Regions from separate parts of the Shewanella acanthi genome, predicted to be linked through region 3. Evidence: predicted binding sites of a transcription regulator. Region 3 holds the regulator's gene; each other region holds the start of a gene.

Region 1 (5,941 bases), 250 kb from region 3:
CTGGTACCGATAACAACAAGCTATACCCCTTAGTGGTTGGCAACAGCACCAATTCTGCTCTATCCGTCAATGCCACAAATGCTTTGCCCTTATTGTGCAAATTAAACCAACCTAATTTAAATCCCGGCATACCAATACCGTTAGTCTTAAAGCTTGGTTTTAGCCCAGCATCCTGTTTCAAATCAACAATTCGAGCCTGATCAATAAGCAAATCAGTTCGTGCTAGTTGCACTTTGTAAAAGGGAATATCGAGCTTTAGTTCGTTTTCAGTAAGTTCTATTTCAGCGCGGCTGGATTGGTAAAACACCCAAGCAAAACCAGAAAGCATCACCAACAAAATCCCCAGACTGGCCGATTTTGCGACCTTAGGCATAGGTTTTGCCCACACCATCCAAAGAATGCCGACTAAGCCTAAGAGTAAAACAACAAAACTGAGGATTGAGGTTTGCGTAAGTGGCGCAAGAGCGAAAAATTGAGTCACCATGGTTGGCTGTCTTTTGTGAGGCGTAGAATAAATTTGCCAACAAAGACATATTATGTCAACAAAAATGCCAGCTAAGTGCTGGCATTCAGAAATATTAAAACAATAAATTAAAGATCGAGGGCGAGGATCTTAGAGCGGCGCTGATAGTTATACAGCTGCTTTTTCTTCTGTGGCAGCGCCTCAACATCTTCAATCACAAAACCATGCTCAAGGAACCAGTGAATGCTGCGAGTCGTCAGCGCAAATAAGCGCGAATAACCACGACTACGCGCCTGACCAATGATGTTTTTTAGCAGTAAGCTACCACGGTCAGCATCACGATAATCGGGATGCACTACAAGGCAAGCAAACTCACCGGCATTATCCTCCTCGAAGGGATACAAGGCCGCACAACCTATCACCAAGCCGTCACGTTCAATTAGCATAAACTGCTCGATTTCAATCTCCAATTGTTCGCGGCTACGACGAACGAGAATGCCTTGTTCCTCGAGTGGACGGATAAGATTGAGAATACCGCCAATATCGCTGATCGATGCGCGGCGCAAACGCTCAGCGCTTTCGGTAACGATTTGGGTACCAATACCTTCACGGGAGAAGAGTTCCTGTAGCAGCGCACCATCGTCTAAATAACTAACCAAATGGCAACGGGGTACTCCGTTACGGCATGCATCAATACTGGCCTTAAGAAACGCCATGGTCCCAATGCAGGCTGACCCCTGCTCGGCGAGCTTATTTAAAATGCATTGTGCGTCATTTGGCATTAACTCGGCAATCGCATCGCCATTACGGTCAAGAATTCCGTTCTGCGAACTAAAACCGATCATCTTATCGGCCTTAAGCTTTATCGCAACTTGGGTCGCAATCTCTTCCGCGGTAAGGTTAAAGCTCTCACCCGTTACCGAAGCCGCAATCGGCCCCATCAACACAATACAATGATTATCGAGCTGACGTTTTAACCCCTGCACATCGATACGACGCACTCTACCACTGAGACAAAAATCGACGCCATTATCTACCCCGAGTGGCTGAGCAATCACAAAGTTGCCACTGACTAAGTTGATTTGCGCGCCCTGCATTGGGGTATTGCTTAAACTCATAGATAAACGCGCGGTAATATCAAACTGCAATGCGCCAGCGACCTGCTTAATCACCTTAAGCGAGTCTTCATCCGTGATACGTACACCTTCGTGGTAGGCGGGTTCAATACCGTTGGCGGCCAACGCGGCATCTATCTGCGGCCTTGCGCCGTAAACTAACACCACCTTAATGCCTAAACTGTGCAACAGGGCAACATCATTCAAAATGCTGCGGAATTGATTTTGAGCTAAAGCCTCTCCACCCAACATCACCACAAAGGTTTTTCCCCTGTGGGCGTTTACATAGGGCGCAGAGTGGCGAAATCCATCAACCAGTTCAGTGGTACGCACGCGTTGTTTACACCTCATATTTAAGTTGGCTATACCACAATGGCATGCCAAGAATGATTATCGAAAACTCGCGTATAGTATTGCATTTTAATTCACGTTAAAAGAATTTATTCTCAATAAAATGCGGTTTTATTCTCTAAAATTGCGTATTTTTGCAAAATATTCATAGGTGGAATGACAGAGATTTTTAGCGGTAGAGCAGCGTGAAGATAATTTGAGGTTAGCGCAGATTTATCTCAGCTCGATGACGAAGATCAAAAACCTAAAAAAAGGCCAAAAAAAAGCCCCTTTAGAAGGGGCTTTTCTCGAAACTTGAAAACAAGAATTACTTGATTTTAGCTTCTTTGTAGATAACGTGCTGACGAATTACTGGATCAAATTTTTTGATTTCCATTTTCTCAGGCATGTTACGCTTGTTTTTTTCAGTTGTGTAGAAGTGACCAGTTTTAGCTGTAGAAACTAATTTGATCTTCTCACGATTACCTTTAGCTTTAGCCATGATCTATTACACCTTCTCGCCACGGGCACGAAGTTCAGCAACAACAACTTCGATACCTTTTTTATCGATCAGACGGATACCTTTAGTAGATACACGTAACTGTACGAAACGTTTTTCTTCTTCTAACCAGAAACGGTGGTTTTGCAGGTTAGGTAAAAAACGACGACGGGTCGCGTTTTTTGCGTGCGAACGGTTGTTACCAACCATCGGCTTCTTGCCAGTAACTTGGCATACTCTTGACATGTCAGTCTTCTCCAAAAAACAATTTTAACGCTCGAGCATTAATGTACCTCGTATGGCCGTCGCCCGAGGCACAAAGAGGGCGCATTTTATACACGATCATAGAGGTAAGATCAAGCGTTAGATTAATTAATCCAGCCTCGTTCCGCAAAGGAAACTATCTCTCGATCACCAACAACCATATGGTCCAATAGGGATACGTCTATGGTTGCTAACGCATTTTTTAATCGCTCAGTGATTCGTCTGTCAGCCTGACTGGGCTCGGCGATACCAGACGGATGATTGTGACACACTATGACGGCTGCTGCTTTTTTCTCCAACACTAAGCTCACCACTTCGCGTGGATACACTGAGGCTGAATCTATTGTTCCGCGGAATAATTCGACGAATTGAATCACTCTATGCTGGCTATCCAGCAGCAAAATTGCGAACACTTCATAGGAGCGGTCAGCTAATTGTCTCATTAAATAATCCCGAGTTAAATCAGGATTAGTCAAAACCTGACCTCTCTGCAGGTTTTCCTGTGCCACACGCCTCGCTAATTCAGCCGCGGCCTGAAGCTGCGCGTATTTTACAGGTCCAACGCCCGGAAGTCGACACACCTGATGCTTTGATGCGCAAAGTAAGCCCCTTAAACCACCAAATTCAAGGATTAACGAGCGAGCTAAATCCACTGCATTGAGCCCAGAAAGACCATTACGGAGTAAAACGGCTAATAATTCAGCATCGGTGAGCTGGGCAGCACCCTTTAGCAATAGCTTATCCCTAGGCCCTTCGCCGTCGGGCCAATCCTTAATCGCCATACCACCTCCCTGTCAGTATGTTGAATTTTGGCTTTACAGAGTATGGTCGAGATTTTTGAACTGGGATAATCACGAATTTTTACGGCTTTATGGTATTGTAGTCAGCAATTATTCAATTTCGGATGAAGTCTGTGAGTCTGATAACCAAAAACATCCTATTAGGCATTGGTGGCGGTATTGCGGCCTATAAAAGTGCGGATTTAGTGCGTCGCCTTAAGGATCGCGGCTTCGATGTGCGCGTGGTCATGAGCCAAAGTGCGATGGAATTTATCACCCCATTGACCCTGCAAGCCCTCTCTGGCCATCCAGTAGCGTCAAGCTTGCTCGACCCAGCCGCAGAAGCCGCCATGGGCCATATTGAGCTCGCACGCTGGGCAGACTTAGTCATTATCGCCCCTGCCACGGCGAATTTGCTTGCCCGCATCAATGCGGGAATGGCTGATGAACTCATTACCACGACTTGCCTTGCCACCGAAGCACCGATTGCGCTTTGCCCAGCAATGAACCAACAGATGTACCGCAACGTGGCGACGCAGGCCAATTTAGCTAGCCTTGCTAGCCGTGATTACACCATTTGGGGGCCAGCCAGTGGCAGTCAGGCCTGCGGTGAAGTCGGCCTAGGTCGTATGTTAGAACCACTGGATATTGCTGATCTTGCCGTTCAATTTTTTGCAAAAGACACAGAAATACAACCGTTAGCAGGCCAGTCGGTACTGATTACTGCAGGCCCGACCCGCGAACCTATCGATCCTGTGCGTTATATCTCTAATCACAGCTCAGGCAAAATGGGCTTTGCGCTGGCGAAAGCCGCCGCCGATATGGGGGCTGACGTGACCTTGGTCTCAGGTCCAGTAAATTTAGCCACCCCAGAGGGTGTAAACCGAATCGATGTAGAATCCGCCCAAGACATGCTTAACGCTGTTATGGATATCATTGATAAAAAAGATATTTTTATTGGCTGCGCCGCTGTAGCCGATTATCGTGTTAGCGATGTTGCCAGCAGTAAGATCAAAAAATCCAGTGAAGAAATGCAACTTGCGCTAGTACGGAATCCTGATATCTTAGCCACGGTTGCGAGCCTGCCGAATCGCCCATTTGTGGTTGGATTTGCAGCCGAAACCAATGATGTTGAAACCTATGCCCGCGATAAGCTCAAACGTAAAAATTTGGATATGATCGCCGCAAACGATGTCTCCGTTGCCGGCCTTGGCTTTAACGCCGATGCCAATGCGTTACGGGTATTTTGGCCACAGGGCAATCAAGACTTCCCTGCAACCGATAAACTCACGCTCGCGCAGCAGCTACTTTCGTTGATAGTGAAAGAAAAATATAACTAGATGAAAACACCCATTGAATTAAAGATCCTCGATTCTCGCATCGGCTCCGAGTTCCCATTGCCCACCTACGCCACACCTGGCAGCGCGGGTATGGATCTTCGTGCCATGATAGATACCACCATGACGATTGCCCCGGGCGAAACCCAACTTATCCCAACGGGTATCGCTATCCATGTTGCAGACTCAGGCTTAGCAGCCGTTATTCTGCCACGCTCGGGACTCGGCCATAAACATGGCATCGTACTCGGTAATCTCGTTGGGCTGATTGATTCTGATTATCAAGGCCCATTGATGGTGTCGTGTTGGAACCGTGGTGACACGCCATTTACCTTAGAAATTGGCGATCGTCTGGCACAACTGGTGTTTGTTCCTGTAATTCAAGCGCAATTCAAACTCGTTGATGAGTTCGACAGCTCAGACCGTGGTGAAGGTGGATTTGGCCATTCTGGTACCAAATAAGCCCCATCCCTATTGAGCGAAGGATACTGTAATGGCTGTAAGCCCAAAAATTAATCGTCGTGAACACATTCTGCAATGCCTCGCGCAAATGCTAGAAACCAGCCCAGGACAACGCATCACCACAGCTAAACTTGCCTCAGAAGTTGGCGTGTCGGAAGCGGCACTTTATCGTCACTTTCCAAGTAAGGCGCGGATGTTTGAAGGTTTGATCGAATTTATCGAAGAGTCTTTACTCTCACGCATTAACATCATCATGGATGATGAAAAAGACACTATGAAGCGTTGCCAGCTCGTGCTGCAACTGCTGCTGATTTTCGCCGAGCGCAACCCCGGCATTTCCCGCGTCTTAAACGGTGATGCCCTATTAGGTGAAAACGAGCGTCTACGCAGTCGTATCAGCACCCTATTTGCCAAAATTGAAACCCAGTTAAAGCAAATTCTGCGGGAAAAAACCCTGCGCGAGGGCAAAGGCTTCAACCTCGAAGAAGCGATTCTCGCCAACCTACTGCTCGCCTTTGCCGAAGGCCGCATCGCCCAGTTTGTTCGCAGCGAGTTTAAACTCAAGCCAACACAACACTTCGATGAGCAGTGGCGCTTTATCCAAATCCAGCTTTTGCAAAGCTAATGATTTTTAATAAAAAAGGACGGTAATTACCGTCCTTTTTTATTGTGCTTGCATCTTGTATAGATGA
Region 2 (5,941 bases), 340 kb from region 3:
GCACTAACTCTTCGATTGCACGCAGCGCAGCGAACATCACAGTGCCGCCTGGCGTTTCGTAACAACCGCGAGACTTCATGCCCACTAAACGGTTTTCGGTGATGTCGATACGGCCAACACCGTGTGGTGCAGCAATGGCGTTCAACTTCATCAGCGCAGCATAAGGCGTTAATGCTTCACCGTTTACTTTAGTCACACGGCCGTTTTCAACTTCCAGAGACACATATTCTGGTTGGTTTGGCGCATCCTCTGGATCGGCGGTCAGCGTCCACACACCTTTACTTGGCTCGTTCCACGGATCTTCTAACTCACCACCTTCGTGGGAAATGTGGAATGCGTTAGCGTCGCGGCTGTAGATTTTGGTTGCAGAAGCCGACGTCTTGATATTGCGCTCAGCTAAATAAGCTAACAGATCTTCACGGCTCTGCATGGTCCATTCACGCCATGGCGCAATCACTTTCAAATCAGGTGCTAATGCCGCGAAACAACCTTCGAAACGTACTTGATCGTTTCCTTTACCGGTACAGCCGTGGCACAGTGCATCTGCCCCCACTTTACGAGCCACTTCAACCTGCGCCTTTGCGATAATTGGGCGAGCCATTGAGGTGCCCAATAAGTAAGTGCCTTCGTAGATTGCACCAGTCGCCATGGTTGGGTAGATGTAATCTTTAACGAATTCTTCTTTCAGGTCGACGATATGGCACTCAGAGGCTCCAGAAGCTAACGCCTTTTCAGTCAAACCCACTAACTCTTCTTCGCCCTGACCTACGTCAGCGCAAAAGGCGATGATTTCGCAGTTATCGTAGGTTTCTTTTAACCAAGGGATAATGGCCGACGTATCGAGACCACCAGAGTAGGCTAAAACAACTTTTTTCACGCCAGTATTATTATTCACGATAGACATCTTTAATTCCTATAACTCGTTTCTCAGTTAGAGAAGAGGCTATTAATCAGTTTTACTTTCAACTAAATAGGGTAACTAGTACTGCATTTTGGGCATGCATCCGATTCTCTGCCTGTTGCAGGATCAGTGAGCCCTCACCATCCATCACCTCATCTGTGACTTCAACGCCACGGTGAGCCGGTAAACAGTGCATAAAATAGTTAGCGCCCGCTTTCGTCATCAAGCCTGAATTGACTTGATAAGGTGCAAACAGTTCCTGAATTTCGGCTAGTGGTGTTGAGTCGCCCATCGAAATCCAAGTATCAGTGTAAATTGCATCGTGACCCTCGATGGCATTAATATCCGAGGTCAACACGATGTTTGCGCCAGATCGCTCTGCCAGGGCTTGTACCTCTGCCACGACGTTGCCATCAGGAAAGTGACCCGCTGGGCAGATCACTGTCATGCTGGCACCGAGAATTGCGGCGCAGTACATCAATGAATGGGTAACGTTATTGCCATCTCCAACATAGGCTAACTTTACCTTGCTGACATCCTCAAAATGCTCTGCAAGGGTTAAAAAGTCTGCCAATGCCTGACAAGGATGATATAAATCCGATAACGCATTGATCACTGGCACTGAGCCAAACTCGGCTAATTCTTCGATAGTGGTGTGTGAATAGGTTCTCGCCACAATCGCATCCGCCCAACAAGACAGGTTAGAAGCAAAGTCAGCGACCGATTCACGCTTACCTAGGGCACCATTTTGTTGGTCTAGGTATAAGCAGTGGCCGCCGAGCTTATTAATACCGATATCGAAGCTAACACGGGTACGCAGAGAGGGCTTCTCGAATAACATCACCACACTCTTTCCATCCAACGCGTGGCGATACTCTGCCGGATTGGCTTTGATCGTTTTTGCTAGGGCAATCAGCGCCAGCAACTGCTGTTGGGTTAACTCTTTTATCGATAGTAAATGCTTCATAACCTTCTCCGTTTACGGTTGTATTTGTGTGCCCACGGCCTCACCTTTTGCTAATGCGCTTAATTGGCCTGCATCACGCCACGAGGCAACTTGAACGGCCTGCCCCATCCACTGTGCCACTTCGAGCGCAGCTTCTACTTTTACTTTCATACCCTTCTCAATCACGCCTTGCTGAACCAGCTCGCTGATTTGAGCGCTGTTCAGGCTCGGGATCAGTTGGCCTTTGCCATCTAACACACCCGATACATCAGACAGCAGCACCAACTTACCGCCAACCGATTTGGCTAAAACGGTTGCCGCTTGGTCGGCGTTAACGTTAAGCAATTGACCATCGTCTAACATGGCGATTGAGCTACAGATTGGCATCCAACCTTGGGCAAGAATGAATTTAAGATAGCTTGCATCCTTGGGTGAGACTTCACCAACCATGCCTAAACGTTCATCTTTAATTTTGGCTGAAACGGTGTTGCCATCGGCAAGGCTCATGCCCACGCTTACGATGCCCGCTTTGGTTGCAGCTCCTTGGAGAATCTTGTTTGAAGTTCCCGCTAATGCGCCGGCAATAATGGGCATCTGCTCTGCAGGTGTTACACGTAAACCTTCTAGTTTGACGGTTTCCATGCCATTAGCCGCTAACTGCTCATCGACTAAACAGCCACCGCCGTGCACCATCAACACTTGCTGGCCGCTGGCGATCATAGCCGCTGCGGTATCCATTAACCGCGCCATCCCCATTTCACACTGCAGGAGCGCACCGCCGACTTTAAGCACTAATACTGAGTTGTTTGTAGACATCTTGACGACTCTCTAAATAAGGATGAACAGTTAAAGGTTAAAATGAATCTTTATGCACTGCAGCGCTTGGCTTGCAGCACCTTTCATCAAATTATCGATTGCACTCGCGACAACCAGATAGCCAGTGTTTTCATCAAACTTCCAACCTAGGTGGCAGTTTGGCGTCAGTACCACATCATCAACTTTAGGGAATTGATTTTGTTTTACCGTGACCAGCGGTGCTTGGTCGTAGACACTGTAGGCCTTGGCGACATCTTCAGTCGTCGTGCCTGGTTTTAACTGCACGGTAATGGTCGCCAAAATACCACGCTTAAAGTTGCCTAAGTGCGGCGTAAAGATCACCTCTTGACCTAACTGTGTCGCAATTTCTGGCTGATGTCTGTGACCTAACACACCGTAAGGAGTTAAGCTCACTTCACAAAAGCTAGTATGTAATTGCGCCTTACGACCCGCACCTGTGACCCCGCTAACGGCGTTAATCACTGGGAATGCAGAGGTTAATAAACCTTTTAGTGGTTTTAATGCAGTTAACGATGCCGTTGGATAACAACCTGGTACCGCAATCATCTTGGTTTCAGCGACTTGTTTACCGTTCCACTCGGCAAGACCGTAAACCGCCTTCGCCAGAACCTCTGGGTATTCGTGTTCGAAGCCATACCACTTTGGATACTGGGCAACATCACTGAAACGGTAAGCGCCACTTAAGTCGAATACCGCTAAGCCTTGGTTATAAAACCAAGCCGCTAAGTGCAAACTTACTGAATGCTCAGTGGCTAACACCACTGCATCGGCCTCGGCCACAATCTTGGTCTTAGCTTCGTCAGACAGTGGCGAAAGGGTTAATGCGATATGGCTGTAGACAGGGTACAAATCTGCTAAAGCTTTACCTTTATCTAAACTATTTTCAGACACATACAAGCCTTGAATTGCTAATTCAGGATCTGCATGGATTAACGCAGTTAGCTGCGCACCTGTGTAACCACTGGCACCGATAATGGCGATATTTTTCATATGTTGTCTAAATAAACCGAATCAAAAGGATTTAAAGAATAGATGAATAGCGTATACGCAACAGCGTAAATCTGAGGCAAAACTATCGTCGCTGGAAATGATCTTGGTTCGTTGTTTTATTCACTGACGGTTTAACACTCTGCATCATGATATTTACTCTATAGGTCACATTGAGTGACTCATCTCAACTGGTGGCTAGACTACCACATAGATCTATTTATGCAATATATGTGAATATATATTTTTATTGTATTTTATGTTCAGATCACTCAAAGTGTAATGGAATTACCAGACTTATTCTGAGCTAACTACTTAATATTTAAGTTTTCTAGCACACTTAGATGACAAAAACACGCTTCTATTAACAACAAATTCACATGTTCACAATTTGAAAAATGATGCAGTTCATATTCACTTTCGCTAATTTCAATTAAAAGTTGCGTTAGTTCGCACTTATATTGAATATTCCTCAACAATTAAGGCAAATGATTGAATATAAGATAAGCCAGTCGTATAAGTTATAAGTTCTGCTGTTGACCATTGCCCTCTGTGCTGGGTATTGTGCTAGCGGGTTAAATGCAATGCGGATTTTTATGTTTTTTTATTCGGAGTAACTATGGCTGGTAATGTGGTAGGTAATGTGACAGACAATGTGACCGATATGTATGCGTCATTAAGATCGAACGTAAGTATGCTTGGCCAGATCCTTGGCGATACCATGCGCACCCACCTAGGCGATGCCTTCTTGGAGAAGGTTGAGCAAATCCGTAAACTGGCTAAGGATTCTCGCCGCGGCGACGAAGCGGCAAGGGAGCAAATGTTAGAGCTGCTCACCGCCCTGCCCGATGAAGAATTAGTCCCCTTCGCAAAGGCCTTTAACCAATTCCTTAACTTGGCTAACTTATCCGAGCAATTTCATACTATTAGCCGAAACTGCGATGAGTTGGTCTGCGTACCTGACCCTGTTGAACAACTGCTTGGTAGAATGCTTAACACCAGTATCGACCAAAGCAAAATGCTCGACACCCTAAAGTCATTAGATATCGATCTGGTGTTAACGGCGCATCCAACGGAAATTTCCCGCCGCACACTTATTCAAAAATATGCCGCGATCGTGGATTGCCTCGCCGAGCAAGAAAACAACCAGTTATCGGACAGAGAGCGTCAGCAAATTCATCTGCGCTTGCGCCAATTGATTGCCCAGATTTGGCATACCAATGAAATTCGTCGCGAACGGCCAACGCCAGTCGATGAAGCCCGCTGGGGATTATCGACGATTGAAGAATCCCTCTGGCATGCGGTGCCCGACTTTTTAAGACAACTTAACGATCAAGTGCAGCAACGCACGGGTCAACAATTACCGATCGATATTGCGCCAGTGCGCTTCTCCAGCTGGATGGGCGGCGACCGTGACGGCAATCCCTTTGTGACAGCCAAAGTCACGCAAGAAGTATTAGACCGCAATCGCCATGCCGCGGCGCGTTTGTTCCTAAAAGATATTGTCTTGCTCGTCGGTGAGCTGTCGATGGAAGAAGCCAACAGTGAGTTGATGGCTTACACCAATAATAGCTGTGAGCCCTACCGCCATGTACTACGTTCATTACGCCAAAAGCTGCGCGATACCATAGATTATTTAAATGCCCGTATCGAAGGCCATCATCCTGAGGTCGATAAATCGACTCTGATTTGGCATGAAAGCGACCTTAAAGCGCCGCTTGAGATGCTCTATAAGAGTTTAACCGAATGTGGTATGCGCTTGATTGCTAACGGCTTGCTGCTAGATATTCTGCGCCGTATCGCCTGTTTTGGCATTCACATGTTAAGACTCGATATTCGCCAAGATGCAGGTCGCCACAGTGACGTGTTAGCAGAGCTGACTCGCTACCTCGGCATGGGTGATTTTAGCCACTGGGATGAGACCGAAAAACAAGCTTTCCTATTGCGTGAATTGACTAATCGTCGACCATTGATCCCTAGCAATTGGAATCCGTCTGCCGATGTCGCCGAAGTGCTCAACACTTGCCGTTTAATCGCTAAACACCCCGCAAAAGCACTGGGATCCTACGTGATTTCCATGGCAAGCAAGCCATCGGATGTGCTGACCGTATTATTGTTACTAAAAGAAACAGGCTGCTCACACCCAATGCGGGTAGTACCGCTGTTCGAAACCTTGAGCGATCTGAATAACGCAGCCGACTGCATCACAGCGCTTCTCGATATCGACTGGTACCGTGGTTACACCAAGGGCATGCAGGAAGTCATGATTG
Region 3 (5,941 bases):
CACGGTGATACTGTGTATCTGACTACGGCTGATAAAGACGGCAATATGGTGTCCTTAATTCAGAGTAATTACCGCGGTATGGGATCGGGCATGACACCGCCGGATCTTGGTTTTGTGCTGCAGGATCGTGGCCAAATGTTCGACTTAACCCCAGGCCGTTTCAACTCCTACGAGCCGGGTAAACGTCCGTTCCACACTATTATTCCTGCCTTTGTGACTAAGGACGGTAAACCTTGGTTAAGCTTTGGGGTGATGGGCGGTGCGACTCAGCCACAAATGCACGCGCAAATTATTATGAACCTTGTTGATTTTAAAATGAATCTGCAAGAGGCGGGCGATGCACCGCGCATTTTGCACACGGGTTCTACTCAGCCAACGGGTGAAGTGATGAATGACGGCGGCTATGTGAGTCTAGAATCGGGTTTCCCGGAAGAAACTCGCCGTGAACTGATTAAGAAAGGTCATGTGCTGCGCGATGCGCTAGGCGATTTTGGTGGATACCAAGCGATTGGCTTTAATGCCGAAACCGGTGTTTATCGTGGTGCCTCAGAGAGTCGTAAAGACGGGCACGCTGCGGGCTACTAAGCTCGACCAACGCTTTGAGTGATGAGATTGGTGGGGTCTTTTAGGGGCCTCGTCAATTTTTTATGTTCGTTCTCGTGTTTGCTCCAAGCTTCACCCATGAGCAATTACATTAGATAAAACGAGTACACTATGCCGGATTTTTGATCTAGCTAATGTCATTTTCAGGTAAAGTTGCGGATAATATTGCCGAAAATGAATCTACATAAAGGGTGATAACCAAATGGATATTCAAAATATGCCGCGTGAACAGTTGGGTGTGTGTGCAGAGGGAAACTTACATAGCGTCTATTTAATGTTTAATGCGAACGACGGTGTTGAGTCTCAATTACGTCCCTGTATTGCCAACGTAGCGCAGTATATTTATGAGTTGACGGATCAATATTCTGACAGTGCATTCAATGGTTTTGTCAGCATTGGTGCAAACTTCTGGGATAGTCTCTATCCTAGTTCTCGCCCTGAGCTACTCAAGCCTTTTCCTGCTATGGAGGCGGGCAACCGTGAAGCCCCAGCCATAGAGTATGACTTGTTCGTGCACCTGCGCTGTGACCGTTACGACATACTGCATTTAGTAGCAAATGAAATCAGTCAAATGTTCGAAGACTTAGTCGAACTCGTCGAAGAAGAACGTGGCTTTAGATTTATGGACAGCCGTGATCTCACAGGCTTTGTCGATGGCACTGAAAATCCTAAGGGGCGCCATCGCCAAGAAGTCGCGCTCGTGGGTGATGAAGACCCTGAGTTTAGGGGCGGCAGTTATATCCACGTACAAAAGTATGCCCACAACCTGAGCAAGTGGCATAGATTACCCCTTAAAAAGCAAGAGGATATCATCGGCCGTACCAAGCAAGATAATATCGAGTACGAATCTGAGGATAAGCCGTTAACCAGTCATATTAAGCGGGTTAACCTTAAGGATGAAAACGGTAAGTCGATTGAAATCCTGCGTCAGAGCATGCCCTACGGCTCGCTCAAAGAGCAGGGATTGATGTTTATTTCCACCTGCCGTACGCCTGATAACTTTGAAAAGATGCTGCATAGTATGGTGTTTGGCGATGGCGCAGGTCACCACGATCACTTGATGCACTTTACCAGCGCCTTGTCGGGGTCATCCTTCTTTGCTCCCGCGCTCGACTTTATGCTGCAGTTTGATAACTAAATTTATTCAGTCGTATTAGCTAATCAAGCAAACTAAGCGCACCGTATCAAGGATCCGGTGCGTTTTTGTTTGTGTTTTTTATCGTCCACTTTTTGATACCGAGTTGCCACGCCTCGGCGGTAAAGTCGATAAAGGCGCGGACTAACATCTGCTGATAACTGCGGGATAAATACACAGCACACAGGGCTTGACCTTGAGCGCGATAATCGCAGAGGGCTTTCTTAAGTTCTCCGCTTTTAAAGTGCTGATTGGCTAAGTCGAAGGGCGCTGTGAGTTAAAACGATGCTCCAGCAACAAACGATTGCTAATAGCGATTGTTAAAAAGCATGGCTAACTGGGTAAATTAGGCTCAGAAAAACAACAGGTCAGCATATGCTGACCTGTATTTTTTATTCTGCGTAATTGAATAAAGATTTGATGGTTTCTAGGGTGTCGGCGATATCTTGGATACTCGATGGACAAATAAAGATGGTATCGTCACCGGCAATCGTCCCTAAAATGCCTTCGGGCTTGCCGATGGAGTCGAGTAGCCTAGCAATTAATTGTGCTGCACCTGGACTGGTTCTTACGACGATCATCGCCTGATTGTGGTCAACATCCAGCACGAGATTCTTCAGTGGGCTGCCTGCGGTCGGCACGCCAAGTTCTGCGGGTAAGCAATACACCATCTCCTGTTTTGCATTGCGGGTGCGGACTGCGCCGAACTTGCTTAGCATGCGGGACACTTTAGATTGGTTAATATTGCCAAAGCCTTCAGCTTGTAATGCGGAGACGATTTCACTCTGAGAACCAAAACGTTCTTCCTTTAAAATCGACTTAAAAATTCTTACAAGGTCATCTTGGTTCTTGGTCGTTTGCATAGTCTTATTCTTTATTCAAAAAATCAGGCGTATTTTGAATAGTTTTGGGCCAAGAGTCAACAAATAACCACTATGACTGAATAAAAATGCAATATCAGTCTTTGGCATTAACCGCCTAAGCCTTATCTTGTGAATAGCGTAAATATCAAACTAATGTATTCACACCAAGTTGAAATCTTTTACAGGCAGACTAAGGGATAATTGAAATTAGGACGACATTCCAGTAATGTGGCGCCAACGGAAATAAGATCCATGTCACACATGTCCGAGAATATAACGGAGATAACTATGAAAGTTGCTGTACTTGGTGCTGCTGGTGGTATTGGCCAGGCTCTCGCCCTACTGTTAAAAACTCAATTACCTGCGGGTTCTCAACTGTCTCTATACGATATCGCACCGGTTACTCCGGGTGTTGCGGTTGACTTAAGCCACATCCCAACCGCCGTTGAAATCAAAGGTTTCGCCGGTGAAGATCCAACTCCAGCACTAGTTGGTGCTGACGTAGTTCTGATCTCTGCGGGTGTTGCGCGTAAGCCTGGTATGGACCGTTCAGATCTGTTCAACATCAATGCTGGTATCGTTCGCAACCTGATCGAAAAAGTGGCTGCAACTTGCCCTAAAGCGTTAGTAGGTATCATCACTAACCCAGTTAACACGACTGTTGCTATCGCTGCAGAAGTACTGAAAAAAGCTGGTGTTTACGACAAGAACCGTCTGTTCGGTGTTACCACTCTGGACGTTATCCGTTCTGAAACCTTCGTAGCTGAATTAAAAGGCCTGAACGTTGCTGACGTTAAAGTTAACGTTATCGGCGGCCACAGTGGCGTGACGATTCTGCCATTACTGTCTCAAATCGAAGGCGTCACTTTCTCTGATGAAGAAGTTGCCTCTCTGACCAAACGTATCCAAAACGCGGGTACTGAAGTGGTTGAAGCTAAAGCCGGTGGCGGTAGCGCGACTCTGTCTATGGGTCAAGCAGCTTGCCGTTTTGGTCTGTCTCTGGTTCGTGGTCTGCAAGGCGAAGCTAACGTTGTTGAATGTGCATACGTTGACGGCGGTAGCGAGCACGCTGAGTTCTTCGCTCAACCAGTTCTGCTGGGCAAAAACGGTATCGAACAAGTTCTACCATACGGCGAAGTCAGTGCTTTCGAAGCTAACGCTCGCGATGCAATGCTAGATACGCTGAAAGGCGATATCACTTTAGGTGTTGATTTCGTTAAGTAATCTGTCCTTGGATAGACATTAAAAACGGAGCCTAGTGCTCCGTTTTTATTTTCCGTCCTAATCATGTGAAACTGACGTTGGATTACAGCTGACAGTCGCTATCACACACTTTTTTACCCGTGAGCAGGTAGGAGAGGCGATATCTGTGTTTTGCCAGCAGCAGATAACCCCAATCGGCGATGGGCTTAATCGGGGGCAAGCGCAAAAGTTTAAGCCAAGGGCGACGATCAAGCAGTGACCACGCGCGCTGACTGACATCTAAACCGAGTAACAACTCGCCCTCAAAAGTTTCGCCATGTAGCACGCGTTTAGCATCATGCTTATTGATATGGCTAAAACGCTGCTCAAAATCCACGGCATTAATGTCTTCAAGGGCGATAAGCCCCCTTGAATCGAATCTTTTAAGGCGGCGCATCTCTGCCTGACACAGCGGGCATTGGCCATCAAAAAATATCCTAAGTTGCATTGAGTATCCTGCGGCGTTTTCTTGCATTCTCTCGCTAGTATAAGAGGCTCAAGGATGAATACCATGTTCCCTTATCAACAGAGCGGTCATTTTATCGGGCTAAATTTTTAAATTTAACGTAAAATTCACGCTATTCATTGAGTTAACTGATGTATTTCTTGGCGATAGCATATCCATCTAACGCAGTGAAACATTTATAGGATGACCATTTTAGGATAGCTATGATGAAAAGGACTCTGTCTGCTCCCATTCTTATCACAGGTGTCGGTAAACGTATCGGCTATGCGCTGGCTAAGCATCTGCTGGCTCAGGGCGAAACCGTTATTGGCACCTATCGCAGTCATTATCCCAGTATTGACGAGCTCAACGCGCTAGGCGCAATCCTTTATCAATGTGATTTTTACGATAAGGATGAGCTGAAAACCTTAGTCAGTGAATTACAAAAGCTGCCAACGCTTCGCGCCATTATCCACAACGCTTCGGATTGGTTATCCGATGGTAAATCTACCGATGGCGCATTGGATGGGATGACGCAGGTGATGGAGCGGATGATGCAGGTGCATGTGCACGTGCCCTATCTGTTGAATTTAAGTTTAGAGTCGCAGCTGCGAGCAGGTGCGCAGGGAGAAATCGGCGCGGCCGATATTATTCATCTCACCGATTATGTGGCTCAAAAGGGCAGTGCCAAGCATATCGCCTATGCCGCAAGTAAAGCCGCGCTTGAAAATCTGACGCTTTCCTTCGCCGCCAAATTTGCGCCCGAGGTGAAGGTTAACTCCATCGCGCCTGCGATGATCCTCTTTAACCCAAGCGATGATGACGCCTATCGGCAAAAGACTTTAGCCAAGGCGATGTTGCCGAAGGAAGCGGGTAATCAAGAGATTATTGCGTTGGTGGATTACTTACTTGGCAGTCGTTATGTAACGGGCAGAAGCCATGCTGTCGATGGTGGACGACAGCTTAAATAAGGGGCGAATGTGTAAAACTTAAGTTCTAATGGTTAGCACCTAGCACCTAGCACCTAGAGCTTAAATCTAAGCAGGCCACTCGGGGTCACGATAATCGGCAGCGGTACATCCCAGTGCTCGCAGGGCAGTAGCTCGACTTTTTGGCAATCGTGGGCGTAACCCATGGGCAGTGGTTTGCCATGAATGCTCCAATTGGCAAGGGTTCTATCGTAATAGCCGCCGCCCATCCCCATGCGATTACCTTTGCTATCGAAGGCGACCAGCGGGGTGATCACTACATCCAGCGCATCAATAGGCATCACGTCACGTACATCCAGCTTGGGCTCTAGAATGCCAAATTGATTCGGCAGCATGATGGAGCTTTCGCTGTAATGCAAAAACAGTAATTGTCCTGGATTAAAGGGATGCAGTCTTGGCAGGTAAGTGTGAATCCCCAACTGCCAAAGCGCGGCGATTAAGGGCGCGGTGGCAAGCTCTCCATCGTGGGTAAGATAAAGCGCCACCCGTTTTACTTGTCTTTCCATAAGTTCGCTAAGGATGTGCTTAAGGGCGGCAATGCTTGCCTGTTGCTGTTCGGTGTCTGTTAGTGAGTTACGTTCAAGGCGAATTTGCTTACGAAGCGCCGCGCGATTTAAGCCGTTAAGCGCCATAACTGAATCTGGGTTATTCAGTGTGCTAACGC

Evidence for each region. The regulator ArgR, encoded in region 3, controls arginine synthesis, uptake and breakdown. The targets are predictions, from matches to a motif close to ANTGAATANNTATTCANT.
Region 1: the regulator ArgR is predicted to act here: its motif matches at 1,991-2,008, upstream of argA (amino-acid N-acetyltransferase).
Region 2: the regulator ArgR is predicted to act here: its motif matches at 3,904-3,921, upstream of argC (N-acetyl-gamma-glutamyl-phosphate reductase).

Annotation. Positions count from the first base shown of each region.
Region 1 covers NZ_CP080413.1:3,726,476-3,732,416, forward strand. Annotated here, with positions in the region: gene K0H61_RS15955 (PH domain-containing protein) at 1-484, opposite strand, end outside; gene argA (amino-acid N-acetyltransferase) at 592-1,911, opposite strand; gene rpmG (50S ribosomal protein L33) at 2,237-2,410, opposite strand; gene rpmB (50S ribosomal protein L28) at 2,417-2,653, opposite strand; gene radC (RadC family protein) at 2,776-3,453, opposite strand; gene coaBC (bifunctional phosphopantothenoylcysteine decarboxylase/phosphopantothenate--cysteine ligase CoaBC) at 3,576-4,790, shown strand; gene dut (dUTP diphosphatase) at 4,791-5,249, shown strand; gene slmA (nucleoid occlusion factor SlmA) at 5,281-5,874, shown strand.
Region 2 covers NZ_CP080413.1:3,815,477-3,821,417, forward strand. Annotated here, with positions in the region: gene K0H61_RS16360 (argininosuccinate synthase) at 1-904, opposite strand, end outside; gene K0H61_RS16365 (ornithine carbamoyltransferase) at 963-1,868, opposite strand; gene argB (acetylglutamate kinase) at 1,881-2,663, opposite strand; gene argC (N-acetyl-gamma-glutamyl-phosphate reductase) at 2,694-3,674, opposite strand; gene ppc (phosphoenolpyruvate carboxylase) at 4,291-5,941, shown strand, end outside.
Region 3 covers NZ_CP080413.1:3,471,573-3,477,513, reverse strand. Annotated here, with positions in the region: gene ggt (gamma-glutamyltransferase) at 1-585, shown strand, start outside; gene K0H61_RS14875 (Dyp-type peroxidase) at 806-1,741, shown strand; partial or broken gene K0H61_RS17860 (hypothetical protein) at 1,788-2,006, opposite strand; gene argR (transcriptional regulator ArgR) at 2,131-2,601, opposite strand; gene mdh (malate dehydrogenase) at 2,890-3,825, shown strand; gene K0H61_RS14860 (thiol-disulfide oxidoreductase DCC family protein) at 3,908-4,291, opposite strand; gene folM (dihydromonapterin reductase) at 4,528-5,259, shown strand; gene K0H61_RS14850 (5-formyltetrahydrofolate cyclo-ligase) at 5,313-5,909, opposite strand.